2 linked regions of the Arachidicoccus terrestris genome follow. The protein of the gene in region 1 interacts with the protein of each later gene in a pairwise test. Links are inferred from orthologs where the notes say so. Each region holds a gene or a part of one and is shown on either strand. Other genes may lie near its edges. The genes, in order: groL and K9M52_RS05645.

Region 1 (16,143 bases):
GGCAGGGCGTGATCTACGAAGTCGCTCAGATGAGCGAGCTGGAGGGCTATAATGTTGGAGGGACCGTACATCTGGTCATCAATAATCAGATTGGTTTCACCACCGACTACAAAGACGCCCGCAGCTCTGATTACTGTACGGCTATTGCCGGCATTACTAAATCTCCCGTATTTCATGTGAACGGAGATGATATCGAAGCTGTTGTAAAAGCCGCCGAGATTGCGACCACATTCAGACAGAAATTCCATCAGGATATCTACATTGACATTCTCTGTTATCGCCGTCATGGGCATAACGAAGGCGATGAGCCTAAATTTACGCAGCCACATCTGTATTCCCTGATTGATAAACACCCCAATCCCAGGGAAGTGTATATGGAATTTCTCACCAAAAACGGTGAAAAGGACGCACAGTTACTGGCCAAGGAAATGGAGACCAAATTCTGGAACGATTTGCAGGAGCGTTTTGATGAAGTCCATCAAAAGCCTCTCCCCTACAAATTACAGGCGCCGGAAGAGTGGTGGCAAAAGCTGCGCTATTCAGAATCGGGGGACTTTAAAGATTCACCGGTTACAGGTATTGACCAGACAAGCGTAGCTGATCTAATGGACAAGATTCTGACCTGGCCGGAGGACTTTCAGCCACTGCGCAAGATTAAAAAACTTTTGCTGGACAAAAAGGCACTCTTTGACAAGGATGGCCTGATCGACTGGGGCACAGCCGAGCTTTTAGCTTACGCCAGCCTGTTGGTTGAAGAACAGACGGTCCGCCTCAGCGGAGAAGACGTTAAACGCGGCACCTTTGCCCAACGTCATGCCGTCTTATTCGATGAGCATACCAATCAGGAATATAACCGGCTGGATCACTTATCCAATAATTCCAATACAAAATTCAGGGTATATAACTCCCTGCTGAGCGAATACGCCGTACTAGGCTTTGAATATGGATATGCACTAGCCAATCCAAATAACCTGGCGGTGTGGGAAGCGCAATATGGCGATTTTGTCAACGGTGCCCAAATGGTCATCGACCAATATATTACCAGTGCCGAATCCAAATGGGGCTTAATGAGCGGTGTTGTTTTATTACTACCCCACGGATATGAAGGCAGCGGGCCAGACCACTCCAGTGCCCGGCTGGAAAGATTCTTACAGAGTTGTGCAGAACAGAATATCGTTGTCACCAATATTACGACTGCCGCGAATTTCTTCCATGCTTTAAGGCGTCAGATGAAATGGCCTTTCAGAAAGCCGCTGATCAATATGTCGCCAAAGGCCAACCTCAGACACCCGGGCTCGTATAGCAAAGCCGCAGACTTTGCCGGTGAACACCGTTTCCAGGAAGTGATCGATGACTACCAGGCAGATCCGGCACAGATTAAAAAAGTATTGCTTTGTTCCGGTAAACTGTATTTTGATCTGGAAGAAAAAAGACAAAAAGAAAACAGAACCGACATTGCGTTGATACGCCTGGAACAGATCTATCCTACACCCGAAGAACAACTTATTGCCCTGCATGAAAAATATAGCAATGCAGTCTGGTTCTGGGTACAGGAAGAACCTCAGAACATGGGAGCAGCGACCTTCCTGCAGACCAACTTCAAAGCATTCCCTTATGGTATTATCAGCAGAAATGCCAGCGCCTCTACTGCGACCGGTTATGCCAAAGTTCATAAGGTGGAGCAGGAGGAGATTCTCGATACGGCTTTTAACGTCTGATTACACAGAAGAAATAAAAAAACAGAAAGGCCATTTAGATGGTAAAATCTAACAAACGGTTTACCTTTAAGTGCCCTGCAAATTTTATAAGAGTATGATAGATATCAAAGTCCCCACAGTGGGGGAATCCATTAGTGAGGTGACCTTAATCAAATGGGTCAGAAAGACCGGAGATTACGTTAACCGTGATGAAGTTATTGCTGAACTGGAAAGTGAAAAAGCAACCTTTGAAGTCAATGCCGAACAGGCAGGTATCCTGGAAACTGTAGCAGAAGAAGAGCAAACACTTCAGATTGGTGACGTGCTTGCCAAAATCGATGAAACAGCCACAGCTCCGGCAGCTGCAAGTCAGGCACCCACCCAGTCAGAGCAGCCCGCTGCTGCTGCACCTGCTGATAGCACCGCTCCGTCAGCAGCTCTGGCCGAAGCCGTAGCTGTCGGCAAAGGTGTTATCGAAATGACCGTCCCTACCATCGGGGAATCCATTACGGAAGTAACGCTGGTAAATTATCTCAAGCAAGAAGGGGATTTAGTTAAAAGAGATGAGCCTATCGCTGAGCTCGAAAGTGAAAAGGCCACCTTTGAACTTAACGCAGAGGAATCGGGGAAACTGTCCCTGGTAGCCAAAATAGATGATGTGTTACAGATCGGAGATCTGGTGGCTAAAATCGATACGGATGTTGCGGTCCCGAATGAAGCACCTGCGGCCAGCGCACCGGCAGCCCAAAATACCAGTACTCCAGCTCAGGCTCAGCCTGCTGCAGAAGCGCCCGTTACCACCATACCCAATGACCTTAAGGCAAGTCCCGTGGCCTCTGCCATGATTGCCGATAAAAAAATTGATCCGACGACAATTACAGCCACCGGTAGCGGCGGTAGAATCATGAAAGGTGACGTCCTGGCTGCGCTGGCCAGTCCAGGCAGACAAACCTTCCCCGGACAGCCGTTGAACGCCCGTAACGAGCGCAGGGAAAAAATGAGTAACCTGCGTAAAACCATTAGTCGCAGACTCGTGGAATCCAAAAACACAACCGCGATGCTCACCACTTTCAATGAAGTGGACATGACGCGTATCATGGAGATCCGCAAACAATATAAAGATAAGTTTAAAGAACAGCACGGTGTAGGCCTTGGCTTCATGAGCTTCTTTAGTAAGGCCTGTGCCATTGCGCTTAGTGAATGGCCTGCCGTTAATGCTTATATCGACGGCAATGAACTGGTCTACCATGATTACGCTGACATCAGCATTGCGGTAAGCACTCCCAAAGGACTCACCGTACCGGTTATGCGCAATGTAGAATCCATGAGTATGGCAGAGATTGAAAAGTCTGTTGTTGACCTGGCAACCAAAGCGCGTAACGGGAAACTGGGCATGGACGAATTGACAGGTGGTACCTTTACCATCACCAACGGTGGTACTTTTGGTAGCCTGCTAAGTACCCCTATCATCAACTTACCCCAGAGCGCGATCCTGGGTATGCATAAAATCCAGGAAAGGCCAATGGCTATTGCCGGACAGGTGGTTATCCGTCCGATGATGTATGTTGCACTAAGCTATGACCATCGCATCATAGACGGAAAGGAATCAGTAAGCTTTTTGGTAAGGGTGAAAGAGTTACTGGAAAATCCGGAGCTCTTACTCTACAGTAAAAATCCGGTCAAAGCATTGCTTGAACTCTAATTTTATATCAGTTATAATTAAATAAAATCCGGTGCAAATGGCCCTTATACCATTTTTGCACCGGATTTTATTTTACGGTAAATGCTACCCTAAGAAATACGCCAGCTTACATGCTTACATAAATCAAACAGGCCAAAAAGGGCCTGGATGCCCTGCATCACTTTTTCAGTTTTTCCATGTAGGTACCAAATTAAAATCCCGTTCAGTTTAGACGGACTGAACGGGATTTTAGTATTTATTAGACTAATTCCTATTTAGAAGGATGTAACTTTTCGTGATGTTTACGCTCCATTACCGAGTGATCCTTCACTTTTCCTAAAGGTTTGCCCTTAGCAAAATCAATCAAAATCGGTGCCGCAACAAAGATTGAGGAATAGGTACCGGTGATCACACCGATCAGCATCGCAAAAGAAAAGCCTCTAACGACTTCCCCGCCAAAGATAAACAGGATCAAAATCGTTAAAAATACTGTTAGAGACGTCATGATCGTACGGCTCAGGGTCTCATTGATCGCCTTATTAATGATGGTCTCTTTATCGAGCGTATGAAGGATACCTGCGTCTTCACGGATACGGTCATATACAATCACGGTATCATTCATGGAGAAACCAATAACCGTCAATACCGCAGCGATAAAGTGCTGGTCGATTTCCAGCGGGAACGGTACGATGTTTCTGAAGAAACTAAAGACGATCAGTGTTACGAGTACGTCATGTAACAGGGACACAATAGTACCCAGAGAGAACCGCCAGTCCCTGAATCTGATGAAGATATAGGCACAGATGGCAATGATGGCAAATATCGTTGCCTTTGTCGCCCCCGCCTTCAGATCTTTGGAGATCGTAGGCAATACGGTTTGCGAACTCTGGATATAATTATTCTTAAAGCTATTAAAAGTAGTTGCCTGAGGCAGGTAAGGCTGAAGGCCCTTATACAACTCTTGTTCTACCTTGGCATCCACATCTTTACCCGTCTCATGGATCAGGTAGGAAGTCGTGATATTTAACTGCTCAGGAACATTAACTGTTTTAATGATCGGGGCATCCTTGAAGATCGCTTTCAGGTCATCTCTTACCTTATCCTGATCCGGCGCTTTTTCAAACTTAACGGTATAGCTACGGCCGCCGGAGAACTCTACCCCCTCGTTGAAACCATTATAGAATGAAGCTGCCCCTAAAACCACCACAAACACAGAGATAACGTAGGCTACCTTACGATACTTTACAAAAGGAATCGCACGGTGTGCAAATACTTTTTTGGATATTTTGGTGAAATATTCGAAGTGTCTCTGTTTATTGGTATAGATATCGGATACCAGACGGGATACCAGGATTCCGCAGAATAACGACAGCAGAATACCGATGATCTGCGTGGTTGCAAATCCCAGTACTGGGCCAAGCCCGAAATAAAACAGGATAATAGCTGTCAGCAAAGTAGTTACGTGAGCATCCAGTACCGGTGCATAGGAACGTTTGTATCCATCTTCCACCGCATGTAAATATCCTTTCCCTCGAACCAACTCCTCTTTAATACGTTCAAAAATAATTACGTTTGTATCCACGGCCATACCTACAGTTAATACTAAGGCCGCAATACCCGGCGCCGTCAGCGTAAACCCTAACGAACAAAGCACGCCGATTGTAAAGAGTAGATTCAGCGTAAGGGCAATATTAGCGATCCAGCCAGCTGTATTAAAATACAATAACATCAAGGCAAAGATCACGACAAAGGATAAACCAAAGGAAATCATACCACCCGTGACTGCTGCCTGCCCCAAAGTGGGTCCAACGATTTGCTCCTGAACGATTTTCGCGGGTGCGGGCAGTTTACCGGATTCCAGAATGTTGGCCATATCCTGTGCCTCAGCGACCGTATAGCTACCGGTGATCTCTGAATTACCACCGGTGATTTCATTACTAACATTGGGTGCACTGTAAACAATGTTGTCCAACACGATGGCAATGGGTTTACCGACGTTCTTTTTGGTCATATCTGCCCAAATGCGCGAACCGGATTCATCCATCTTCATATTTACAGTTACCTGACCCATTTGGTTATTGCCCTGGCTGGCATCTGTAATATGATCCCCTTCCAGTCTTGCCTGTCCATTATCCAGGGTTTTGATAGCATATAACTGCAATACGCCACGCATCTGCTCATTTTTCTCATCTGGTTTTCCATACATAAAGACCAGATTAGAAGGAAATGCGGATTTAACGATCTCACTGTTGAGCAATTTGTTCAGCTTAGCGGTGTCCGATTTGCTCACCATACCGATATAGGAAGGGTAACCGACATGCCCCTGCTCGTCCTGATAAGGACGGGCTATATCCAGGAATAAAGAACTGAATGGATATTTCTGACGGATCAGCTTTGCACTGTCAACTGCTCCGCTGGCTGTTTTATCTGAATCTGCAAATGTGGCATTGGTATCCGTATTGGTCTTTTCCAGCGCGGACAGCGATGTATTGCCACCTTTCGCTGTATCAGCTTTCGCCGCAGCGGGAGCTGTGGTAGCAGAAGCCGCAGGTGCAGCTGACGCAGTATCACCACTTTCCGTTTTTTCGCCGGCACCGGCTTTTGCCAGTAAGCCATCCACTTTCTGGAAGTCGGCACCGATATCCTGAATATTATAGACTTCAAAGAACTGTAAGTTGGCAGTAGATTGCAAGTAATGACGAACACGCTCTGCATCATTGACACCTGCCAGTTCAATCGTAATAATACCTTTTGCCTCATCCGGGTTAATGGTTGGAGAGGACAGTCCAAAACGGTCAATACGGGTTCTTAAAATTTTATAGGTATTGGTAAAGGCTGCTTTCGCTTGTTTACGCAGATAAAGGATGACCTGATCGTCGGTTGACTCATAGGTCAGTTCTTTATTACTTTTCTGTGCAAAGAAAGGGGCCAGTTTCTTACCGTTACTTACTTTTTTCCACTGTTCGGCGAAAAGTGAAATGTAATCTGTATTATCATTGGCTTTGATTGCCTTTGCCTGATCAATGGCTTTATTGATGGAGGGGTCTTTAGAATAATTGGACAATGCATGCACAAGTCCGTCAAGCCCGACCTCCATAGTCACACTCATACCACCCTGCAAGTCCAGTCCCAGCATGAGCTCACTGTTTTTCGCCTTTTGGTAGGTAGTCATGCCAAACGGACCGATCTTAGCGTTGCGGGTGCTGTCCAGCAGGTGCCTTGTCTGCGCTTTTTGAATCACCTCCAGAGAATCTGCATACAACTTCTGCTGCTCCAGATTGCCGGCATATTTTTGTTCAGGTGTGGCATAATTTGCTTTTACCCAGGCACTTGCCTTCTTTTCCATTTTGTTTTCATGGCTGTGCACCATCCAGGTGAAGGAGAGCTGATAGATACAAATCAGCACCAGAGCCACGGTAAAGAAACGTACTAATCCTTTTAATTGCATAAAATTCGTAGGGTAATTTGTTTTACTAAATTTGCGCAAAGATAGGGTTTGCGATTGAATTGTGTTAAATAAAAATTATAAGCCGTTTTTAGCAGGAAAATGCCTTGTTTAGAGGCTTTTAGCATCAGTCCCTTACCCTGAACACTCAACCACTTAACCGCAGGAAGTCCGAAAGATGCTTTCAGCGGTTAGTTTTTTCCGGATGCTAAGCTAAGGGTTTTACGTCAAAGGATTGGGTTAAATCCACAAAATATCGAAAATATAATTGTATTAAGGACCGGGACCAGACATAAAATGGCCGGTTCAGATTGCTGAGCCGGCCATCTTTAATCAATATTTAAATTTACATCGGTGTAATTAGTTATTTACCCCAAATTCTTTGTTTTCAATAAAACCTTTAACAGTAATATCAAAATAAAGTGGAGAATTTGCAGGTATTCCTTGCATTTTCTGATTAGCGTAGCCATAGGCTGACGGGGTCAGTATCCTGATATGTCCACCTTTTCCGACCTTACCTATTAGCAATTGCCAAGCAGCAATAGTAACCGGCAGGAAGAACGTGGCTGATTTTCCAGATTCAGTTTCATCAAAAGTTGTACCGTCTAATAAAGTCCCTTTATAGGTGGCCCATACCCCTAATGTAGAATCAGAATATGTATTATGGACAGTTACATCCTTGTCACCTGTACCACCCAAATCTGTAATCGGTACTTGAACACTCCCGGCAGACATATCACCTGGATCCACAATCTCGTAATATAAATAAGGAGCAGCAATCGTAGATTCCTTTATTTCTCCTGTTGATCGATTATAAGAAAAATAGGAATAATCGCTGGATTGTGTTTCCAAATTATAGCCTGTAGAGTCTATAAATGCCTGTAAAGAAGGAGCTTCATCAGCAGGGTCTACCGGCGGAATATAATCAGGTGTGTCACTTTTCAGACAAGAACTCATTACCACACACATCGCGGCCACCATGCTGACCGACATTAGGAATTTTTTCATTGAAGATATTTTTGAATTTAACACGTAAAACGTGTACTGTTAAATAAACGCTACAATATTCATGCAGAAATGTATAAAATTTTTGAAGAAAGCTTAAGCACCCTTAACCGCCTCTGTGTCAGTATCCATCTGCGCCGTCTCTTGCTGTTCCTTTTTAAGCTTGGCCAGTAATTCTTTATAGCTCTGCTCATTCATTTCCCACTTCTGTTTCTGGGAAAAAACAGCAAACATCATGGCTATAATCAGAACGGCAATAATAAGGAGTATCGGATTTACATCCGTTGACAACTCCATCATGGCCCTTTTATACCAGCCGCTGAATACACAGATCAGGATTCCGGCTCCTACAGAAAGACCAATTGGTAAGCCCGCCCTGGCCTGGCGCAAAAGCTTGCTTTCTTTTTCCCTGTTGGCCGCCCAATAACGCAAAAATTTCTCCTGTTCTGCCGTTAACATGCCGCAAAGTTATCCAAAGTTTTGTTGCGGATGTCGGAATGTTATTAAAATATTACGCAAAAAAATTTAGTAGAAATTTACTTTTCTACTGAAAAATGAACTAAACTTGCAGACCACTATTATCCATTTGAATTACAGGAAACTAAAAATAGGCAAATTTTGAGCTTATCTACCCGCTATATCAGAGAATTTCTGGAACTGAACAAAACTGTTACCCTCGAGAAAATCGGCACGCTAACCCTGCCCGATGCCATTACGAAAGACGAAGAAGGTAATATTATCAGCAGTCCCCAGTTTATCTATGACAAAAAAGCGGTAACCTCCCCGGAATTCATTGATTATCTGTCAGAAGCGATTCAAAAATCTCGTACAATCGCGGCCTCTGACCTGGAATACTTTCTCGATCAGACCCGGCAGCTGATGAATATCGGATCCAATCCTTTCATTATTGATGGCATTGGGTATATATATGCCGATAAGAGTGGCACCTATCAGCTCAGCACAGAAAAGTTAGAAGACACAAAAGAGAAAGAGAAAAAACATTTTGAGGACAGCTACAGCAATTCACCGTTAACCTCTGCTACAAATTATGCCAACCGTCGAGCCAATAAAAGAGTCATTGGTCGCTGGATACTGATCTTGCTCATTATCGGTATCATCGTCTATGGCGCTTACTATATCCCAAAATCCTCTTTTAATTTTCTAAAAGACAGTACACCAGATACGGCCGCTGTCGCCGATACTGTCGCAAAGGCTGCCGTCACATCTACGCCTGCCGCCTCTAACCCGGTACGTAAAGAAGGCAGTTATCATTTTATCTTCCAGACATACACGTCGATTACGCAGGCACAAAAACGCATGGACCAGTTAAAAAGCTACGGTAATATCGTTTTACTGGATTCCAGTGACGTGGCCGGGGCAAAACACTACCGGCTCTATGTTGCTATGGAAAATGTAAAACCGACAGATACTATCCGCCTGAAAGACAGCCTCCGGTCTTATTATGGCCATCCGGTCACAATAGAATAATCTTTATAATCAAGCCTTTTTGCTGGTCGAAAATGCCGATGTCTATATACGCTTCCCCCAATTATGGGACAGCGGGCCTGTTCATCGATATGCCAAATATGCAATTTTGTCACACTTCTCGCCCTGAAACTTGCAAAGTGACAAGTTTTACCCGTCAAAATGAGCCTCTTGTCAGTTTTTGACCGCCATTAAATGAAATTTTGACCCATTCTCCTGCCATGGCAATAAAATTGCTAACCAGTAGTTGTTTGAAAAAATATTCTAACCATAAACCATTAAATACTTTTTCTATGGCAAAAAAATTAAACATAACCCCACTGCATGACAGGGTTATCATTCAGCCAGCAGCGGCCGAAACCAAAAGTGCCGGCGGAATCATTATTCCTGATACAGCAAAAGAAAAACCTCAGCGTGGAACAGTAGTCGCTGTCGGAACAGGCAAAAAAGATGAGCCTTTGACAGTTAAAGCCGGCGATGCAGTTTTATATGGCAAATATGCTGGCCAGGAAATTGAATTCGAAGGCAAGCAGTACCTGATCATGCGTGAGAGCGATATCGTTGCGATCGTTTAATCTTCTTTAAAAATAATTCGTAAACAATAAAGTTTAATATAGTATTATGGCAAAACAGATCTTTTTTGATATAGACGCCAGAAATAAGATGAAAAAAGGCGTTGATACCCTGGCCAACGCAGTAAAAGTAACCCTGGGCCCCAAAGGCCGTAACGTGGTTATTGAAAAGAAATTCGGTGCTCCTTCCGTTACTAAAGACGGTGTTACCGTTGCAAAAGAAGTGGAATTAGAAGACGCTATCGAAAATATGGGTGCACAGATGGTAAAAGAAGTAGCTTCCAAAACTGCGGATATCGCAGGTGATGGTACGACTACCGCTACCGTTCTGGCACAAGCCATTATTGGAGAAGGCCTCAAAAACGTTGCTGCCGGCGCTAACCCAATGGACCTGAAACGCGGTATTGACAAAGCCGTAGGTAAAATCGTAGAAAACCTGCGTTCTCAATCCCAGACAGTAGGCAACGACAGTAAAAAAATAGAACAGGTTGCGGCTATTTCTGCCAATAATGACAATGAAATCGGCAAACTGATCGCTCAGGCCTTTTCTAAAGTAGGAAAAGAAGGTGTGATCACTGTTGAAGAAGCAAAAGGTACAGAGACCACTGTAGATGTGGTAGAAGGTATGCAGTTTGACCGTGGTTATATCTCTGCTTATTTTGTGACCAATACAGAGAAAATGGAAGTAGAGTTAGAAAACCCTTACATCCTGATCTTTGACAAGAAAATCTCTAATCTGAAAGAGATCCTGCCTTTGCTGGAAAAAATCGTTCAGTCTTCCGCTTCTCTGCTGATCATCGCAGAAGATCTGGAAGGTGAAGCGCTTTCTACACTGGTGGTAAATAAATTACGGGGTCAGCTGAAAGTGGCTGCTGTAAAAGCTCCGGGATTCGGTGACCGCAGAAAAGAAATGTTGCAGGATATCGCTGTATTAACCGGCGGTACCGTAATCAGCGAAGAACAGGGCTTCACGCTGGAAAACGCTGACCTGCCTGCTATGGGCCGCGCTGCTTCCGTTACCATAAATAAAGATAATACCACTATCGTTAACGGTAAAGGCAAAAAAGCAGATATCCAGGCCAGAGTGGCTCAGATCAAATCTCAGCTGGCTAGCTCTACTTCTGACTATGATAAGGAAAAATTACAGGAACGCCTGGCTAAATTGGCCGGTGGTGTAGCTGTTCTTTATGTAGGCGCTGCTACTGAAGTAGAAATGAAAGAAAAGAAAGACCGCGTTGACGATGCCCTGCACGCAACCCGTGCGGCTGTGGAAGAAGGTATCGTACCCGGTGGTGGTGTCGCCTATATCCGTGCTACTGCCGCTCTGGAAAAATTCAAAGGCCTCAACGCTGACGAAACAACCGGTATCGCCATCATTAAACGTGCCATCGAAGAACCTATCCGCCAGATTGTTAAGAACTCCGGCGTAGAAGGATCTATCGTCGTACAGACCATTAAAGAAGGCAAAGCCGATTTCGGTTTTAACGCGCGTACTGAAGTATTCGAGCCTTTACTGAAGGCAGGGGTGATCGATCCGACCAAAGTAACACGCATCGCTCTGGAAAATGCCGCATCTATTGCCGGTATGCTCCTGACCACAGAATGTGTTATTGCCGACAAGCCAGAGCCTAAAGCCGCGGCACCGGCTATGCCTGATCCATCCATGGGTATGGGCTACTAATTTCAAAAAACACTAATATCGAAGGGCTGTTCTGAAGAAATTTAAGGACAGCCCTTTTTCTATCTTGCCGATCGAGAAATTGTCCCGGCCCGTCCGTCTCGTTCTATTCTATTTTTCTTCGGGATCTTCACGTCTGTCCAACACAATAAACAAATTACAATAAGCGTTTTTAAACAACAAATACCACTGAATGGCGGTATTTCTGGGCAAATAAGGTATTGCAGCATTCAACAATTAAACAAAATCACAGCTGCTTCAATGCAGTAGACCCTCTTATATGACTGGACATAAAACGCATTTATTATTACCTTTCCTATTGATACTGATTGGCTTGGGGAGCTGTAAAACAAAAAACATCGGGGCCTCTGCTTCTGATGACGGCGTCGTGCATGGCATTAAATATGAAAAAGGCCCAAAAGGGATGGATCTTCCTTCTAATATGGTCTATGTACCCACTGGTTCATTTACGCTTGGAAGTAATGAAACAGCAGGAGCAGGAACAGCAAGCGTATCCGTCAATGGTTTCTGGATGGATAAGTACGAGGTCACCAACGCACAATACCACCAATTCGTAAATTGGGTGAGGGATTCTACTGCTGCTACCATACTGGGCTATGTCCATGTTTCTCAGGAAGGTGATACATCTGTAGATTGGTCCAAAGCTAAAAAGATCAATTACGCCGATGAAGATATCCAGGAAAGGCTCAGCAGACTGATGCTGCCTTCCCAGGATTTATTGAATAACCAACCTGAACTGGACCCTTCCAAATTAATCTACAGAGCTAAAGGGTATGATTTTAATGCGGCAGCCCATCATCCAGACCAGCCCAGAAAGAATTTTATTTATAGTTATGATGTGCCTATTTATCCGGACACACTGGCATGGATCAAAGATTTTGACTACTCATATAACGTTTCTATGGCAAGGGACTATTTTGAGAATCCCGCCTATGCCCAATACCCCGTTGTAGGCGTCAATTGGCGCCAGGCGACCGCATTTGCTCACTGGCGGACTTATTATTTGAACCAGTACTTAGGCAGAAAGAAACTGGCGGTACAAAATGCCTATCGGCTGCCGACAGAAGCAGAATGGGAATATGCTGCCCGGGGTGGCCACAATAATTTTTTATATCCCTGGGGCAATTACCTGAAAAACGCTGAAGGGTGCATGATGGCAAATTTTAAAAACGGCAAAGGAAATTATACCGACGACGGGGCGCTCTATCCGGCCCGCGTAGATTCCTACCTACCCAATGATTTTGGCTTGTTTAATATCGCCGGGAATGTAGCGGAATGGACAGCCACCAGTTATATAAACGGCTATCAGGCCTACGATAATGACTTTAACCCTAATATTTATATCAATGCAACGGACAGTGACAGTCAGGATAAAAAAAGAAAGACCGTCAGGGGGGGCAGCTGGAAGGATCCTGCCGTAGGTATCCGGGTCAGCTCCAGAAGTTACGAATATATGGACTCCAGCAGATCTTACATCGGTTTTAGATGTGTTATCGATATCCCTCCAGGCACACCCAAAAAATAAAAATAATTGTCGTATTTGATGGCAGTGAGCCTGCCACTTATGATCAATCAAAGCACATGAAACGATTTTCAACAAATAAGGACATTTATCTAGGAATCTTCAGCTGTCTGCTGCTCGCCACAGGTCCGCTCATAGCGCAGCCTTCCAATAATAGCGGGTATGACGCTCGCAACATCGATACTGCCGCAACGCCACCGAATTTCTTTTCCCAGGGAGCAGGCGACAGCTTACCGGTACAAATTATCAATAATGGCCCGGCATTGCCTCAGGGCAAAATGCCGCTGCGCAATGATTTTCCTTACCAACAGGCTCCTTATCAGCAAAGTAGTGCCCTGCCCTACCCCAGTGTGCGTCAGGAGAATATCACCTTCAACGTCCGTATCTGGGAAAATATTGATACCCGCAAACCTGGCAACCGACATCTAATGTATGCGCTGGACGATTTCGGGGCCCATCAACTGATCACCCTCATGCTTTCTGCGATCAATGAAGGCAAGATTACGGCATTCAGCGCCGAAGATGACAGATTTACCACCCCTATGACTCCTCAGCAGGTTAAAGAATCGATGGGTAACGGTCTGGATACCTCCGCTGTTTATGACCTGGACGGCAATATTACCGGCTACCAGGTAAGATCTAAAACCATCGACCTGGATTCGGTATTCACGTATTGTTTGAAAGAAGACTGGTTCTATGACAAAGGTTATGGAAAAATGATGGTTCGGGTGCTGGGCATCGCCCCCATTGTCCCGTATAAATTATCCACCGGTGAGACAATCCCCAATAGCGAACACGCCCTATTCTGGTTATACTTCCCCGACCTGCGTTCCATTCTGACCAAATACAAGGCATATGATAATGGAGCGACCGGAACGAAAATCCCTTTTAATGAGCTTTTTGACCTTCGGCAGTTCGATGGCAAAATGGTCAAATCCGACTATCAGAATCCGGGAGAAATATCTTGGAATACGCTGATACCTGATCTGGATGAACAAAGAGCAACGGCCGGTAAAATCTGGGAACTCATTGATAGCTATGGCAAAGACAAATATCATATGATCTCTGAAACACTTCCCGAAAGCGGCAAAAGACGCCGCAAATAAACTACCCCGGCTTTAAACAGAGGATAAATTAAGGGGCGATGAATAAATACCGTTTTTATTCTCCTATCTTTGTCTGGCTTTCTGTTCACTTTATCAGCAAAACAGCAGCGGTAAAATTAAAAAGTCATGGGTGAAATCGGCATAAAAGAGCTCTTACTGATCGCTATCGTAATATTGTTATTATTTGGCACCAAAAAACTACCTGAGCTCATGCGTGGGCTCGGCAAGGGTGTAAAGACTTTTAATGACAGCAAGAACTCTGTGATGGAAGAAATGGATAATATCAAAAAGCCTATCAATGCCGTCAAAAATCCGATCGGCACGGCTAAAAAAGAAGTGATGTCCAGCCTCGCCTCCAAGTCCAGTATCACCGATCTGGACCACGAGCCGGTAGCAGAGAAAAAGAGCTAGTGTTAGCCGACCTCTTCCAAAATGCCATCAACGGATTACTTATGTATCCCCGGTTTCATGGCCCCATACAGGATGTTTGTACTGTCTGGCAACATACCAAAAAGTGACTATACCTGCCAGCAACCATGTAATGCCTCCCACCAGATAATACGCCGGTCCGAGTTCTGGCTCATTCTTCCATATCCAGGCAATTATCAATAGCAGCACCCCTTCTATCATAAAGAGTATGGCCCTGTCTTTAAGTCTCTTTTGCCTCGGCACCTCTGCTTTAGTCTTTGAGCGGACTTTACTCACCACGCCCATTATGATGACGAACTGTAAAAACCAATACTGATACATAAGCCAACCATTTTATGGAGAATTATCTCTTTTGCAAGCTATCTGCCGCCAAACCTAATCAGCTGCGGACAAAAAACGGAAGCCTTGTTCTGTTTCCGTTTCCAGATAATCCAGTTTAATTCCCTGGAGTTGCATGAGTTGCCCCTTATTGACAATACAGTCAATGCCGCCTATAGTAAATAACTGATCCGACTTTTCAGCCTTATCAAATCCTAAAAAATAGGTTACCGCTATACCGCATCCCCCGCCTCTGGCCCCTAACCGAAGATAAGGATTACCCTGTTTAGCAGCTGCGGACCTTAACATCTCAATCTTCTCTTTCGCCGCAGGGGTCAAATCTATAAAGTCCATAGATTTTCAAAATTTCAATTGATTCAAAGATAGATAAAATTCGGCTAAAACACAGGTTAGAAGGTTTTTACAAACCTTCGTTCGTTGAGGAATCCCTAAATTCCAAAAAAATCAATGAACTCCATTCTAATATGGTAATTTTGCACCTGTTTTCAGACTGGCCATATCGATGGCAACCAGGCATTACGAACATTAAAGTCAATTATCAGGCATGAAACAGGCGCTTATCAAGCTGCACATTGCAGTTTTTCTCTGGGGTTTTACCGGCGTGCTGGGCAGAAGCATCAGCCTGAATGAAGGGTGGCTTGTCTGGTGGCGTATGCTGCTGACCGTCGTCACTATGTGGATTCTGTTTGGCAGTACCGGTAAGATCAAAAAGGTCTCTCTCAAAGAATTTTTGACGATCGGCGGTATTGGTGTACTGCTGGCCATGCACTGGCTCTGCTTTTACGGTAGTATAAAATATGCCAATGTCTCTATCGCGCTCATCTGTCTTTCCGGGTCGGGGTTTGTCTCCGCCATTCTGGAGCCGCTTTTTTTCGGCCGGCGCATTAATATAAAAGAACTCTTTTTTGGGCTGCTGACCATCGTCGGGATCTTTATGATCTATCAGACCAATCTGCACTTTTCAACCGGTTTTTATATAGGCATCCTGGCCTGTCTGTTAACCGTTACCGTATCCATCCTGAATAAAAAGATCGTTGACCGTTATCAGCCCGAGTCCTTTACCCTCTATCAGTTAACGGGAGGCTTTATCGGCCTGAGCGCCCTTATGCTTTTTTACAATCATGCATTTCCAGCTATAACATGGATACCCGCAAAAATGGAAT
Region 2 (16,086 bases), 1.9 Mb from region 1 along the record:
TTCCAGCGGCAACAGATATACCTTATCAGCCATCATGGGGTCAGTCATAATGGTCGCCGGATTACTGTTGATCAGCGTCACTTTAATTCCTTCTTCACTGATACTGCGCGCAGCCTGGCTGCCGGAATAATCGAACTCACAGGCCTGACCGATAACAATAGGTCCAGAACCAATAATGAGCACCGATTTGATTGAATTGTCTTTTGGCATCTTTTTAAAAATATAAATTGCGCAAAACTACAAGATTATGGCCAAACTAAAAAGACAATTTACAGATTATGCACCTACCCGACCTATAAAAAGTTGGTGCTTAGCTGAATGTCATCGAAAATTAAAACGAATTAGAGCATCAAGCTGGTAATCAGATAATCCAGCGTAAGAATAATCACACAGTTAAGTGTCACGGAACGTGTAGAAGTACGGCTCAGCTCGACCGTGCCGCCTCTAAAATAATATCCCAAATAAAAGGCAACACTTGAGATAACAAAAGCATAAGTGAAAGTCTTAACCCCTGCCACTGCGACTTCATAGGGATTAAATTCAGTGGTTAATCCTGTCAGGTAATAAGCAGTTGGAATATTAGCAGAAAAGAGTGCGACCAGATATCCCCCAAACATGCTTAGAGTCAATGAGAAGATAATCAGACAGGGGATCGTTAGCATAGCCGCCAGTATTCTGGGGAAAAGCATATAATTAAGCGTTTGCACCCCCATAATTTCCATGGCATCCAGTTGTTCATATAGCCGCATGTACCCGACCTCAGAAGTGATCTTAAACCCCACCACACCGGCCAGTATACAACAGATCCCGGTCGGCGCAATCTCCAGCATCATCGAATCACGTACAACCGTAGCAATTACCGAACGCGGAACAATGGGATTAGTCAACATATACGCTACCTGAAGGGTCATTACCATCCCCAAAAAGATAGAAATAATACAAATCACTGGTAAAGCCTCTAGTCCGATAAACTTGCATTGATCAAAAAATTGTTTCCTGAACATCCGGAAATTGTCGGGAACAGTGAACATGTTTTTCAACATAACCATGTACCGGCCCAATTCGGTTAGTATTTCGGCAATTTTTTTCAGGATGCTTGCTTTTTAAGTAGCTAAACTATTGTATTTCAATGATTATTCCAAATCCCCGCAGATTTTAAATTCCGTTCCCTCCAGGTGATCATCCAGGCGGAGCTGGCAGGCCAGTCGGCTGGTATCATCTGCATCCGGCAGGGTGTCCAGCATGTCCATTTCCGCATCGTTTTTCTCCGGCAGTTGGTCCTGACCTTTGCTAAACTTAACATGGCAGGTGGCGCAAAGCGCCATACCGCCACAGGTAGCCATAATATTATATTCAAAGGCCTTCAACGTCTCCATAAGACTGAGCCCCATATCATCGGGCGCTTCCAGCTCCTGTTTTGAACCATCGCGGTCTTCTACTGTAAATTTTACCATACTCATAGTGCTGCAAAGATAATTGCTTCACTGAATATCTGAACAAGGCCCACCGGTTTAACGCAATAAATCTTCTATTGTATTATGGACCCAAAGAGAGGCGGGTTATTAACAGTGAAAGCTCTTCCCTGATCTGGAAGAGCTTTCACTGTTAATATTATTATTTGTTTATCAGTTTTTTAAAATTCATGTACGCCATTGACTGTGGTATACTTAAAACTCAGGTGTTTATCGGGGAACACATGCTTGAAAGCACTCTGCATCATAATCGCGCCTTCGTGGAAGCCACACAGGATTAGCTTTAATTTGCCAGGATAGGTATTGATATCTCCGATGGCATAGATACCTAATACATTTGTGGAATAATCTGTCGTGTCAACTTTAATCTGCGCCTTCTCAATTTCCAGTTCCCAATCCGCAATGGGTCCCAGTTTAGGGCTCAGACCAAATAAAGGAATCAGGTAATCAGCCTTAATGGTTTGTTCATTTTTATCAGCATCTTCATAGAAGACTGCCTTTAATGATCCGTTACCATCAATTTTCTTGAGATTAGCCTTTAAAATCAAATCGATCTTACCTTCCTTAGCCAAGTTAAACACCTTCTCTGCTGAATCGGGCGCGCCACGGAAAGTCTCCCCGCGATGCACCAGGGTCACTCTTTTAGAGATATTCGATAAGTAGATCGTCCAGTCAAGTGCGGAGTCTCCGCCACCTGCCAGGACAATTTCTTTATCCCTGAATAACTCAGGATTTTTCACCATATAGGCAACGCCTTTGCCGTGCTCAAATTCTTCCAGACGCTCAATCGCCGGTTTGCGTGGTTCAAAGCAGCCCAAACCACCAGCAATAACAATCACCTTACAAGCTATAGTCGTCCCTTCATTGGTTCCTACAATAAAGGACTGATCTTCTTGTCGTTCAATAGTTTCAACACGTTCCCCCAAGGTCATGGTCGGATGAAAAGGGGCAATCTGTTCCATCAGATTATCCACCAATTCCTGTGCGTTGACTGAAGGAAATCCTGGAATATCATATATAGGTTTATGGGGATAGATTTCTGATAATTGGCCTCCAACCTGCGGAAGCGCATCAACTAAATGACAGCGCATTTTCAGAAGTCCGGCTTCAAAAACGGAGAAAAGTCCGACCGGGCCAGCGCCAACTATACATATATCAGTGGTTATCATATCTTAAAATTAAGAACTCTATTGAAATTTGGTGCAAAATTAATCCATCTGCCTAAGTAATAAAAGGTTTTGAGGAAACATTTTGATTATTGACACTATAATGACAAAAAACGCTCCACATTGTCATATATGTTATGCCGGTTCTGTCATTATTGCGGTTTTAGCACTTCGGCAAATAATTTGAACTGGCTTAGGCTAATCGTCAAGAAAATAGTGAAATCATGAGTATAAATGGTAAAAAGCATCATGAAAATGATGATCAATTTCAGAATGATCAGGAACATACCACTGATAATCAATCAACTGAAGAAAATAATGCCAACACTGAAGCCGTTACAGACGGGACAGCACAACAAACACAGGCTGCAGGTGAGGCGGAGCAATTAGCCGACGCTTTGGCAGAACAAAAAGACAAATATATCCGCCTGATGGCGGAGTTTGAAAATTATAAAAGAAGAACAGCCAAGGAACGTATTGAATTGATACAGACTGCCGGTAAAGACATTATTGTCAGCCTGTTAGATGTGCTGGATGATTGCGACCGCGCCGAAAAACAAATGGGCCAGGATACAGATATCAACCATGTAAAAGAAGGCAGTCTGCTTGTTTTTAACAAATTCAGAAAAACGCTGGAAGCCAAGGGCGTTAAATCCATGGACAGCCAGGGAAAAGAATTTGATGTGGAGACCCAGGAAGCCATTGCCGAAGTGCCAGGGACACCTGAGCAAAGCGGCAAAGTCATCGATGTTATTCAAAAAGGCTATTTATTAAATGATAAACTGATTCGTTTCGCGAAAGTGGTGGTTGGGAAATAACCCCGCTGATACAGAGCTGAACCGGTAATTTTTATTGCCCAAACACACTGAACAGGTAAAAGATGAAAAGAGATTATTATGAGATTCTGAGTGTCACCAAGACGGCCAGCGGTGATGAAATCAAAAAGGCCTATCGCAAGGTAGCCATGCAGTTTCATCCCGACCGTAACCCTGGTGACAAAGAAGCGGAGGAGAAGTTTAAAGAAGCAGCCGAAGCTTATGAAGTGCTGAGCGATGCCGATAAAAGAGCCAAGTATGACCGTTACGGGCATCAAGCCTTTGGCCCCGGCATGAATGGCGGTAATCCGTTTGGCGGCGGCGGCATGGATATGAATGATATCTTCAGCCAATTCGGGGATATCTTCGGAGGCGGTGGTTTTTCTGATTTCTTTGGCGGTGGCGGCTCAAGAAGCAGTCAGGGGCGCGGTTCCAAGGGTAGCAACCTCCGAGTAAAGATTCGCCTCAATTATGAGGAGATGGCTGCCGGTGTCACCAAAAATATTAAAATCAAAAAATATGTTACCTGTTCCCATTGCCATGGCAATGGTGCAAAGGACAGTAGCAGTATTGAAACCTGTAAGACCTGTCACGGCAGTGGCCAGGTAAGAAAAGTTCAGTCTACTTTCCTGGGCCAGATGCAGACGGTGGTAGTTTGTCCGACTTGTCAGGGCCAGGGTTCTACGATCACTGCGAAGTGCGGCCATTGTAAAGGTGATGGCAGGGTATACGATGAAGAAACAGTCGCTATCAATATTCCGGCTGGTGTTTACGAAGGCCTTCAGCTCAGCATGAGTGGCAAAGGCAATGCCGGCCTTAGAGGTGGCCCGGCAGGAGACCTGTTGATTGCGATTGAAGAAGAAGCCCATAAAGAGCTCCACCGGGACGGGATCAATGTTGGCTATGATTTATTTATTTCCTTCCCCGAAGCCGTATTTGGCGCGCAGGTGGAAGTACCGACAATTGGCGGCCGCGCGAAAATCAAGATTCCTGCCGGCACACAAAGCGGCAAAATATTCCGCCTCAAAGGCAAGGGGTTCCCGGATATCAATGGATATAACAAGGGGGATCAATTGATTAATGTCAATGTATGGACACCACAGACTTTATCCGGTGAAGAAAAGGCAGCACTTGAAGCGATAAAAGACTCAGAGAACTTTAAGCCCCAGCCCAATAAAAATGAGAAAAGTTTCTTTGATAAGATCAAAGAAGTCTTCTCTTGATTTTAAACTGACCAACATACCTCCTCTGTGGAAAGGCTTGTTTACGTATATTACATCAAAAGGGTTATAGCACCGGTGCTATAACCCTTTTGATGTAATATAACTTTTTTTTATTCTTATTGCCTATGCCACTTGTGAAGCCTTGATATCTTCTTCACTGGCCAGATCCAGTTCAATTTTAAGATTGTCAATAATGAATTCCTGTCGCTGGGGGGTATTCTTACCCATGAAATAATCCAGCAGGCTGAATATATGCGCCCCCTGATCCAATAGCACAGGCTGTACACGCATATCCTCACCAATGAAACGGCCGAATTCCTCAGGAGATATCTCACCAAGGCCTTTGAACCTGGTAATTTCCGGCTTATTCCCTAATTTCTTGATGGCAGCCTGCTTTTCCGTTTCGTCATAACAATAAATGGTCTCCTTTTTATTACGGACCCTGAACAGCGGTGTCTCCAGGATGTAGACGTGCTTTTGTTTGACCAGATCAGGAAAGAACTGCAGAAAAAACGTCATCAGGAGCAACCGGATATGCATCCCATCCACATCTGCATCTGTCGCGATAACGATATTCTTATAACGAAGACCATCCAGCCCGTCTTCAATATTAAGCGCGTGCTGTAATAAGTTGAACTCCTCATTTTCATAAACGACTTTCTTGGATAGTCCGAAGCAATTCAATGGTTTACCGCGCAGGCTGAAGACCGCCTGTGTATCCACATTCCGGCTTTTGGTTATGCTTCCGCTCGCACTGTCTCCCTCGGTAATAAAAATGGTGGTTTGCTGTTGTTTTTCCAGCACATCCTCTTTATTCTTTCCACTGGGCTCTTCATTATAATGGATCTTGCAATCCCTAAGCTTTTTGTTGTGCAGATTGGCCTTTTTAGCCCGCTCATTGGCCAGCTTTTTGATACCGGAAAGCTCCTTGCGTTCCCTTTCGCTTTGTTCAATCCTTTTTTTCAGGATATCGGCCACCGTTGGATTCTTATGCAGGTAGTTATCCAGTTCTCTGGACATGAACTCCAGCACGAAACTCTTCATACTCTGGCCTCCTTCGACGACATACTGAGATCCCAGCTTCGTCTTGGTCTGGCTTTCAAACACGGGTTCCTGTACCCGCACGGCCAGCGCGGCAACGATACTCTGCCGGATATCGGAAGCATCATAATCTTTTTTATAGAAATCGCGAACGGTCTTGACAAATGCTTCTCTGAATGCCTGCTGATGCGTACCGCCCTGAGTGGTATACTGGCCATTGACGAAGGAGTAGAGATCTTCTCCGTAGTCATTCCCATGAGAAAAAGCGACTTCAATGTCGTAACCTTTCAGAGAGACGATCGGATAGCGAAGTTCATCCTCATTCGCTTTTCTTTTGAGCAAGTCTACCAAGCCGTTTTTGCTGACATATTTCTTCCCGTTAAAATAAATGGTCAGTCCGGCATTCAGGTAGCAATAATTCCAGAGCAGATCATCCAGATAATCCGGCTTAAAATGAAAGTTCTTAAAAACAGTCTCATCCGGAACAAAATGGACAAAAGTACCGTTTGGCTCACTGGTCTTGGTTTCCTTGGACTCATTCAGCAGTACCCCTTTTTCGAAGTCCGCACTGCGCATTTTGCCTTCCCGGTAACTTTCAATCTTAAAATAATTGCTTAATGCATTAACCGCCTTGATACCCACCCCATTCAGACCGACACTTTTCTGGAAAGCCTTACTGTCATATTTCGCCCCGGTGTTAATCTTGCTGGCCACGTCGACCAGTTTGCCCAACGGCACACCTCTGCCATAATCTCTGGCAGATACGCTTCTATCTTCAATAGTGATTTCAATCTTGGTACCGAAGCCCATCATATGCTCATCGATACAGTTATCCAGTACTTCTTTTACCAGTACATAGATACCGTCATCAGGAGCGTTGCCGTCTCCCAATTTGCCGATATACATACCTGGCCTCAAACGGATATGCTCCCGCCAGTCGAGACTCCGGATACTTCCTTCGTCATAATTTGATGCTGTCATATTCCTAACTTATTTAGTCCAAATTTCGTCAAATATAATCAATTTCTGCGCAAATACTATAAATATCTGCCTGTATACACATTGCCGGTCAAATGTAAGGGATTCAGGTAAACAAATAATCGCAGGTGAACAAATTGAAGATAATCTACTGCAATCGGTCAAAAATTTCCTTGGAAAAAACTAATCTCTTGTTGTATTTTTGCGCTCGAATTTAAACAAGCCTCCTTAGCTCAGTTGGCAGAGCAACTGTTTCGTGAACTACCTGACAACTATTGAGTTATCCGGCTTCGGGTTTCATCGGCTCATCTGCCTTGTGGCAGTTTTGTATGAGCCTCCGCCCGTGTTATTCGGAGAGTCCCGCCCCGATTATTCTATTCCCTTCCATAAGGATATTGATAGCCGCGTTGATATCCCTGTCCAGTTTATGTCCATTCTTACAAGTCCATTGTCTTTCAGATAGCTTCATCCCTTGGTTAATATCTCCGCAGACATGACAGGTTTTACTGGAGGGAAAGAAGCGTCCGACCCTGACAATCTGCTTATTATTCCATTCGGCCTTCTGCTCAAGAAGCCTGAGGAGCATCCCCCAAGCAGCATCTGCAATACGCCTCGCCAGAGCATGATTTCTCAACAATCCGGCTACAATAAGATCTTCCACACAAATCACATCATACGATTTGATTATCAACGTTGAAAGTTTGTGTGAAAAGTCCCGTCTTGAGTTCGCGATTTTTTTATGTATTGCCACTACCTTCAACCTTTGCCTTTCCCAACTCATAGAGCCGCATTGCTTTCGAGAAAGATGTCTTTGGGCATGGGCAAGTTCCCTCGCATATTTTTCTGTCGGGCTATTATTTTCAAATTTTTCACCTGTCGAAGCGATAACAAGGTTTTTTATTCCCATGTCCAGGCCAACTTTTTTACCGGTAGATTTTAAAGGTTCATGCCCCTTTTCACAAACAATAGATACAAAAAAATCTCCCGTTGTTGTTCTTGTAACAATACAACGCTTTATTTCACCTTTAATATCGCGGTGTTTTATCAGCCTGATCCCTTCTTTGAATTTAGGGATAAACAATAGATTTCCATCTACATAAACGCGTTGGGGAACGATAAAGCTATTTTTCTTCTTTCTGGATTTATGCCGCGGTGCGCCGGCACGCCCTTCTTCATGATTCTCATCAGCGATCCTTAAAACGCGTAAGGCCGCATGGAGTGATTGACTATTGACCTCATTGAAAAAATAAAAAGCATCTTCTTTTTTTAATAGCGTCAATTCCCGGCATTGAGCATAAAAACCGTCACAAATGTCCGTTTGAAGCCGTTGCTCTTTCATCCGGTCTAAAAACATATTATAAACAAGACGCACACAGCCCAAGTGCCTGTTCAGCAGGGCAATGTCCTGTTTTGAAGGATTCAATTTAAACTTGTATGTAATAATAATTTTTTTCATCTGTCCAAAAGCGTTGGCTTATAGCATTTTTTAGCCTATCATAATAAAATAGCAATACAAAACAAATATAAGTATATAATTTAGTATTCAATACTAAATAAATAATCCAATCATCTATTTAACTTTTCAATAACCATCTTGGACTTGTATATGACGAAAGAAAAACTCAATAATGAAAGCCAAATTGCACACGCGCATTGATCCTGAAAATAGCACTACCTTAGGAAGGATCTGGAGATCTATTATAGCACCATGAAAAATTTACTTGGAAATAACTAATCTCTTGTTGTATTTTTGCGCTCGAATTTAAACAAGCCTCCTTAGCTCAGTTGGTAGAGCGCTTCATTCGTAATGAATAGGTCGTAGGTTCAAGTCCTATAGGAGGCTCTGGCTATATAAAAAAACTCCCGGTAAGACTTATGCTTATCGGGAGTTTTAATGTAAGAAAATCTATCTCAGTGTGCGTTTTTTCAAGCTTTGCCGGATTGCACGCAACACTATTTATGCCTCGCATTTCTTTATAATCCAAAACGCCAGCCAGCCTTAAAGGCCACCCAGCCGTTCCCCCCGCTGGGGTCCCCGCTTTTCTTGCCGATCAGTTCATAATCGATCTGCGCTTCAATAGGGCCCAGCTTTCCGCCCACACCAAAAGAACCTGTGAATCTGGATCCGCTGGTCAGGTCATTTTTCACCTTGGCGCTTCCGACATCTGCATGTAAAAACAACAGATTCAGGGGCAAAAAGTTCTGGCGAAGCCCAAACCGGACCGGTACATAAGACATTCTGCCGGGCCTTGGGCTGGCAGATTTATCCTGGCCAAAAGAACTGTAACCTATCGTTCCGGTCGCGTAAGTCTTATTAAATAATTTGATACCCCCGCCAAGTTCACCACCGATACCATACTTATAGCTTTGCATAATACCGTTGTTACCCGGATTCTCATAGGCCAGATGCCCAAAGAGAAAAAAGAGTTTCTGTGCCCTGGCTGTCTGCACGCTTAAGCCAACTGACATTACGAGTGCCAATACAGCGCCAAACAAGGCTTTCTTGGAAAAGGAAAAGGATTGTCGCATAATTTTTATTTTTAGAAGCGTGTTTAAATTTGATAAGGGATTGTAACATTAGTTGTTACATATCCAAAGTTACATGATATTTTGTAGTGAAACGCCTATTTTTTAAGTTATTCTATTCAAATGCAAATATCCTGCCCTTATAGTAGCATCGATACTGCCCTGAAAAGAAAAACAGGAAAAGAAGACAGACCGTCAACTTTTCCTGTTTTAAAGCTTCTATAAATGATTTCTGTTACCTTTCGGATAGCAGCAACTATTTTTTCTTAGCTTCTTTATCCGCTGCTGCTTCTTCCTGACGCAACTGACGTGTCATAACGATTGAAGCGATAGGAATACGTTTGGAGTTCATGATTTCCAGATCAGGTTCATTTACGTCTTCCACACGGATGTTCTCGTTTAAGGCCAGGTTAGTAATATCCAGACTGATAAACTCTTTCAGATCTTTTGGATAACACTTAACCTTCAGAGATTTCAGTTTAGTCACCAGTTTACCACCGGCTTTAACACCTTCTGCGTTACCTTCCATTTTAACGGGGATGGTAGCGATCAGTTTCTTACCTTCCACCAGTTCCAGCAAGTCAATGTGGATTAGCTTGTCAGTAACTCTGTCAAATTGCAGGTCTTTGATGATGGTCGTATATTTTTTACCATCGATTTCTACTTCAGCTTTCTGAAACTCACTAGTGTAGACCAGGGCTTTGAAATCTTTAGCAGAAGCATGGAAATTAATTTCCTTTTCACCGCCATAAATTACACCTGGCACGTTCTCCTGAGAGCGAATTTGGCGGGTGGCACTTTTTCCGCTTTCGGTCCTCAGTTGTCCTTTGATTGTAATTGTTTTCATGTTTTATATTTAATGAATAAAAAACTATTTTTTGATAAGCTCCTAGGATCTCTGACCATGTGTCCGCTCTCTTTCTCTTAGCTGAGAGTGAAAGAACAGGCTCGAGATACTTTTATTCTCGTGTGCGTTTTTGATCGCAATAGCGAATAAATCTGCGACAGAGAGTACTTTGATCTTATCAGACTGCGCCTTTAATGGTATGGTATCGCAAACCACCAATTCATCCAAAACACTGTTTTCAATGGTTTGGTAGGCGTTGCCGCTCAATATCGGATGTGTACATAAAGCGCGAACACTTCTGGCGCCTTTTTCCATAAGCAGCCCTGCTGCTTTGGTCAAAGTTCCGGCTGTATCACAGATATCATCCACCAGGACAATATCTTTATCTACTACATCCCCTATTACCACCATACTGGCTATTTCATTGGCCCTTTTTCTGTGCTTGTCACAGATCACCATTTCTGCATTGAAATAGTTGGCCACTTCCCTGACTCTATTGGTACTACCCACATCAGGGGCCGCAAAGGTAAGGTTTTTTAGTTTCAATTGCTCAATATAAGGAATAAATATGGCGGAACTGTCCAAATGGTCCACCGGAATATCGAAAAACCCTTGAATCTGAGCAGCATGGAGATCCATGGTGATCACCCTGTCCGCACCGGCAGCCTCCAAAAGCGTCGCCACCAGCTTGGCACCGATCGCCACACGAGGACGATCCTTACGATCCTGGCGGGCAAAGCCATAATAAGGTATTACGGCCACAATTCTGCTGGCGCTGGCCCTTTTAGCCGCATCAATCATGAGTAACAGCTCCATCAGGTTATCAGTGGGAGCAAAAGTACTTTGCACCAGAAAAACATAGTCTCCACGGATGCTTTCCAGGAAAACCGGTTGAATTTCACCGTCGCTGAACTTTTGAACATTGATTTTACCAAGGGGAGCCCCGAAGCGTTGGGCGATTTTCTCTGCCAGCGCCTGAGAGCCGGTTCCAGAAAAAATCTTGACAGATGGATTCATAACTAAATAGTAATATTAGGTGCGAAAATATAAAACTTCACCAAAACGGCAATTTATTTTACCGGCTTCCCCGCCAGGATTAGCTGGTTTTTCCACATTTTAAGGTGCAAAACTTCATATCATTTTGCTTCGCCTCTACACCTTTTTCAGTTTTTACACCCAAGTCCCTTCATTCCATCATCAAACTTTATATTTGCCTGCCTGCGCCCGGATTAACTTTTTTAAACAGAAGCATCTCGATGAAACTTTCGCGCTACATAATACCGATGTCACCAACTGTATATAATACCTGTTGGGCAATTTCCTGTGATCGTCCTCATGCAATTTTCGCTATTCACTGCTGACAGGCCTGACTGAGCATTACTAAATACCGTCCTTTCTCAGTGCTGGCTGTGCTTTCCCTATTCATTTTCAGCCAACTGAACGGTAGATTATAGACGGCACACAACATATCATATCATTTCATCTTAATTATCAATCAGGTAATTAGCTCAATCAAAATTGTCAAAGCAAACCCCGACACTTCCTTGAAGCGCTAAAGTCCTGCAATAAAGTAAATTATGAACAACGTACCTATAAAAAACTGGGCAGAAGATGACCGGCCAAGGGAAAAGCTCATTGCCAAGGGAGCCGCGTCCCTCAGCAATGCAGAACTGCTGGCTATTTTGATCATTACCGGCAGTACCAAAGGTTCCGCCCTGGATATTGCCCAGGAATTGCTGGCCATTTGTGACAACAAGCTGAATTTGCTATCCCGGCTCTCCGTGCACGAAATACTGGAATACAAAATACCGGGCCTGGGCCAGGCCAAAGCCGTTGCTATCCTGGCGGCCTTATCGCTATCTGCGCGTAAAGAGCAGGAAGATAAATCCAGGCAGCAGATAACCTGCTCCAAGGATATGGCAGATTTCCTTATGCCTCATATGGCTCATTTACAACACGAAATCTTTATGGTCATCTATATGAATAGCGCTAATCATATCATCAAACATAAAATCATCAGTTCCGGCGGATTAACAGGTACTACCGTAGATGTACGGGTCATTCTGAAAATGGCTTTACAATATAATGCGGTTGCCTTTATCATCTCCCACAATCACCCCAGCGGTTCGCTCAATCCCAGTGAACAGGACCTGGCAATCACCAGGGCGATACACAGCGCCGCCAAGACAATGGATATTACCATGCTCGATCATATTATAATCTCTGATCATGGATTTTTCAGTTTTCTGGATAATGAATTCATGAAATAGATGTCCCAAAAAGACATTTTTTCAGTCTATACAATTCTTAATCAATACTAAATGTATAAATGCATTATATTTTTACTGATTATCAACCAATTATATTGTGAAAAATTTAATAGATCCCGATGACGGGAAAGTTCCCGGACGACAAAACCGACCGGATAAGTTTAGAATTTATCTTTAAAATTCGCTTTGTACGTTCAACTTTTGTTTATTATTGCAAAATTGTACCGTCATATTAGAGAAGATTTCGTATTAAAATAGTATATAATCTAAATAGAATAATGGCAAAAAACTTATTAATAGTAGAGTCGCCGGCCAAGGCCAAAACCATAGAAAAATTCCTGGGCAAGGACTTTGAAGTGGTGAGCAGCTATGGCCATATACGTGACCTTGCAAAAGGTGACAATGGTATTGATATTGAAGAAGGATTTAAACCAACTTATATAGTTCCCGATGAAAAATTAAAGGTTGTTAGTGCCCTCAAGCAGAAGGCGCAGAAGGCAGACGAAGTCTGGCTGGCATCGGATGAGGACCGGGAAGGAGAAAGTATCAGCTGGCATCTGGCTGAAGTACTGAAGCTGAATCCACATACCACTAAAAGGATCATCTTTCACGAAATCACCAAACCTGCTATTCAGCGGGCGATTCAAACACCCCGCACCATTGACCTGAATCTGGTCAATGCGCAGCAGGCCAGACGTGTACTGGACCGGTTAGTGGGTTTTGAACTCAGTCCGGTTCTATGGCGCAAGATCGGCATGACAGGCGGGCTCAGTGCGGGCAGGGTACAGAGTGTCGCGGTTCGCCTGATTGTGGAAAGAGAAAGAGAGATCAATGGATTTACGCCGGTCAGCAGCTTTAAGATAGATGGTTTTTTCCAGGCGGATGATCATAGTGGCAAAACCGTTAGCTTTAAAGCCGAAGGGCCTAATAAACTACCGGACAGCAATACAGCTGAGCAATTCTTAAATAGCTGCAAAGGGGCTACTTATAAGGTAGCAGATATACAGGTAAAACCTGCTAAGAGAACCCCTTCTGCCCCCTTTACGACCTCAACCCTGCAACAGGAAGCCAGTCGTAAGCTGGGCTTTGGCGTTAGTAAAACCATGCAGATCGCGCAACGACTGTATGAAAATGGACATATTACCTATATGCGTACTGACAGTATCAATTTAAGTGATACTGCCATGGGTGAGATCAGTCAGGAAATTAAAAATGCCTACGGCAATGAGTATTATCAACCCCGTAAGTTCAAAAATAAAAATGACAGTGCTCAGGAAGCTCATGAGGCGATTCGTCCGACCTATATCAGTCACCATACAGTAGAAGGCTACGATGAGAGAAGGTTATACGACCTCATCTGGAAACGCACCATCGCATCCCAGATGAGTGATGCTGCCTTTGAGAAAACTATCGCCAAGATTGATATATCGACAAATAAGGAGCAGTTAACAGCTTCCGGTGAAGTATTACAATTCGATGGTTTTTTAAAGGTTTACCTGGAAGGCAAAGATGAAGAGGAGGAAGAAGAACAGGAAGGCATGTTGCCGCCACTGGCTGTGGGTCAGCAGCTGACTTTCAAAGAAATGATCGCAACTGAGAAATTCACCCGTCCGGCCCCACGCTATACTGAAGCCTCTTTGGTGAAGAAACTGGAAGAGCTGGGCATTGGCAGACCGTCTACCTATGCGCCAACGATCACAACAATCATGAAGCGCAATTATGTAGAGAAAAGAGAAAAGGAAGGGACGGAAAGGATCATTCATATGATACGTCTGGATGACAAGCAACAGATCGCCAAAAAAGAGAAAAAAGAAATCACCGGTGCGGATAAAGGCAAGCTCGTACCTACAGATCTGGGTATGGTGGTAACCGACTTCTTGACCATGCATTTTAAAAATGTAATGGACTACAACTTTACTGCCCGCGTGGAAGCCGAGTTTGATGAAATAGCCGACGGTAAATTGGTCTGGAACAAAATGATCCATGCATTCTATGGCCCCTTCCACCTGAGCATTGAAGAGACCATGGAAAATGCTGGACGTGCCACCGGAGAAAGAGAACTGGGCATTGATCCTGCTTCAGGCAAGAAAGTCTATGCCCGCATGGGTAAATTTGGACCTATGGTACAGATCGGCGAACAGGAAGACGCTGAGGAGCGCCGCTTTGCCTCCCTTCGGAAAGATCAGAGTATTGAAACCATTACTTTCGAAGAAGCCATGGATCTGTTTAAGCTTCCAATCACGCTAGGTGAATATAAAGATGCTGAAGTATCCGCATCCGTGGGAAGATTTGGTCCTTATGTAAAATGGGGAGAGACCTATGTCTCTTTACCCAAAGGCAGTGACCCTTTGGAAACGACCATGGAGCAGGCCATTGAACTGATTGAAGAAAAGATCAAAGCAGATGCACCTATCGCCTTTTATCAGGACAAGCCAGTGACCAAGGGCAAAGGCCGTTTTGGTCCCTTTATTAAATGGGAAGATTATTTTATCAACGTGCCCAAAGCCTATGATTTTGACAACCTGAGCCAGTCCGACATTGACGAGCTGGTGGCCAAAAAAATAGAGAAGGAAGCCAATCGGTATATTCATAACTGGCCGGCAGAGAAAATCGCCATTGAGAATGGACGCTGGGGGCCTTTTATCCGCTTTGGCAAGGCTTCTATCAAACTGGGGAAGCGGCCCGACGGCGAAAGGTTTACGGCAGAAGACTTAAAGGATGTCACCCTGGAAGACGTCAAAAAAATGATCGAGAAAGAAGTACCGGGCGCGTTTACCAAGAAAGCCAAGAAGGCAGCACCTAAAAAGGCCGCCAAAAAAGCAGCTCCTAAAAAAACAGCTAAGAAGGCGGCTCCTAAGAAAGCGGCGGCCAAAAAGGCAGCCAGGAAATAAACAGCCTGGTCAAAGGGGCAAATGTACAATAACCATGGTCGGCTTTTTAAGGAGTCGACCATGGTTTTTATTAAGGTGGCAATACCTACCGTACTGTACAACTAAAGTATTTCTGGTCCCTGAAAAAAGTAAAATACATAATGGAAAGGATCATCAGCCCACCGGCACCTCCTACGACATATTTAATCAGCCATCCGGTATCCTCAAACTGAAAAAATAAAAAGCAGCACAGAAGACAGAGCAAATAATACCAGTCTGGAATAAACGGCCGTATGATCAGCTTAGTAGATTGTGCATTAATATGGATTGTATTGGTAGCATACCAACCTTCCAGGCGCATTTTCACTTCGCTCGTCCCTTCCGGAAGGGTTATTTGCTGTGCTTTGAGGCCGGCGAGCATATAGACATGTCCCCCGATTTCGATCTTCATTTTCGCTATGGGTAATATCCCCTTGCGTATCAGCTGTATTTGAGCCATCGCTTGATTTACATTTTTGTATCGCTAAAATTAAAGGATTTGCAACCAAAACCAACACAAATTAGTATTTGGTGTATTATCTTTGCATTTACTAAAAGGAAATGGTGTCTTCCTACTCAACCGCCTGTCTTTGCACACAGGCTGATGGCGCCTACAAATAAAAACGCATAAAGCGTACATTGGCCTGACAGGCCTCATATTTATTATTTGTAGGAAAGCATGAAAAAAATCATTACATCTTTCGAACATATTTCGATTCTCAGGCATCTTTTAAAATGGACGTTGATCACGATCCCAGTGTCCTTATTTGCCGGTTCAACTGTCGCCCTGTTTTTATGGATGCTTGAGCAGGTGACTGTTATAAGATGGCAACATCCCT

What was found.
Region 2: the proteins of groL (region 1) and K9M52_RS05645 interact in binary tests that used the Escherichia coli proteins (3 or more experiments, as listed by UniProt). The link is inferred for Arachidicoccus terrestris from one-to-one orthologs.

The regions. Positions count from the first base shown.
Region 1 is NZ_CP083387.1:3,267,314-3,283,456, reverse strand. What follows is about bases 9,266-12,250. They hold groL (chaperonin GroEL), read left to right. Parts: upstream 9,266-9,934; coding sequence 9,935-11,566; downstream 11,567-12,250. Other genes in these bases: porK (T9SS ring complex lipoprotein PorK/GldK), read left to right, coding at 11,844-12,250; K9M52_RS12755 (co-chaperone GroES), read left to right, coding at 9,607-9,888; K9M52_RS12760 (hypothetical protein), read left to right, coding at 9,266-9,316. In the rest of the region: K9M52_RS12785 (2-oxoglutarate dehydrogenase E1 component), read left to right, coding at 1-1,718; odhB (2-oxoglutarate dehydrogenase complex dihydrolipoyllysine-residue succinyltransferase), read left to right, coding at 1,813-3,399; protein translocase subunit SecDF, read right to left, coding at 3,650-6,826; K9M52_RS12770 (FKBP-type peptidyl-prolyl cis-trans isomerase), read right to left, coding at 7,184-7,831; K9M52_RS12765 (hypothetical protein), read right to left, coding at 7,925-8,287; more of K9M52_RS12760, read left to right, coding at 8,447-9,265; more of porK, read left to right, coding at 12,251-13,109; porN (type IX secretion system ring subunit PorN/GldN), read left to right, coding at 13,166-14,212; K9M52_RS12735 (Sec-independent protein translocase subunit TatA/TatB), read left to right, coding at 14,339-14,623; K9M52_RS12730 (hypothetical protein), read right to left, coding at 14,663-14,962; K9M52_RS12725 (HesB/IscA family protein), read right to left, coding at 15,017-15,313; K9M52_RS12720 (DMT family transporter), read left to right, coding at 15,525-16,143.
Region 2 is NZ_CP083387.1:1,406,958-1,423,043, forward strand. What follows is about bases 1,732-4,659. They hold K9M52_RS05645 (nucleotide exchange factor GrpE), read left to right. Parts: upstream 1,732-2,862; coding sequence 2,863-3,456; downstream 3,457-4,659. Other genes in these bases: K9M52_RS05640 (NAD(P)/FAD-dependent oxidoreductase), read right to left, coding at 1,732-2,641; dnaJ (molecular chaperone DnaJ), read left to right, coding at 3,519-4,659. Also shown: carB (carbamoyl-phosphate synthase large subunit), read right to left, coding at 1-210; K9M52_RS05630 (MlaE family ABC transporter permease), read right to left, coding at 342-1,049; K9M52_RS05635 (2Fe-2S iron-sulfur cluster-binding protein), read right to left, coding at 1,134-1,460; more of K9M52_RS05640, read right to left, coding at 1,634-1,731; more of dnaJ, read left to right, coding at 4,660-4,676; K9M52_RS05655 (DNA topoisomerase IV subunit B), read right to left, coding at 4,800-6,698; K9M52_RS05660 (RNA-guided endonuclease InsQ/TnpB family protein), read right to left, coding at 7,042-8,151; K9M52_RS05670 (hypothetical protein), read right to left, coding at 8,670-9,224; K9M52_RS05675 (50S ribosomal protein L25), read right to left, coding at 9,478-10,068; K9M52_RS05680 (ribose-phosphate pyrophosphokinase), read right to left, coding at 10,111-11,085; RadC family protein, read left to right, coding at 11,646-12,338; topA (type I DNA topoisomerase), read left to right, coding at 12,617-15,229; K9M52_RS05695 (hypothetical protein), read right to left, coding at 15,315-15,707; K9M52_RS05700 (voltage-gated chloride channel family protein), read left to right, coding at 15,927-16,086. UniProt on the Escherichia coli protein: Participates actively in the response to hyperosmotic and heat shock by preventing the aggregation of stress-denatured proteins, in association with DnaK and GrpE. It is the nucleotide exchange factor for DnaK and may function as a thermosensor.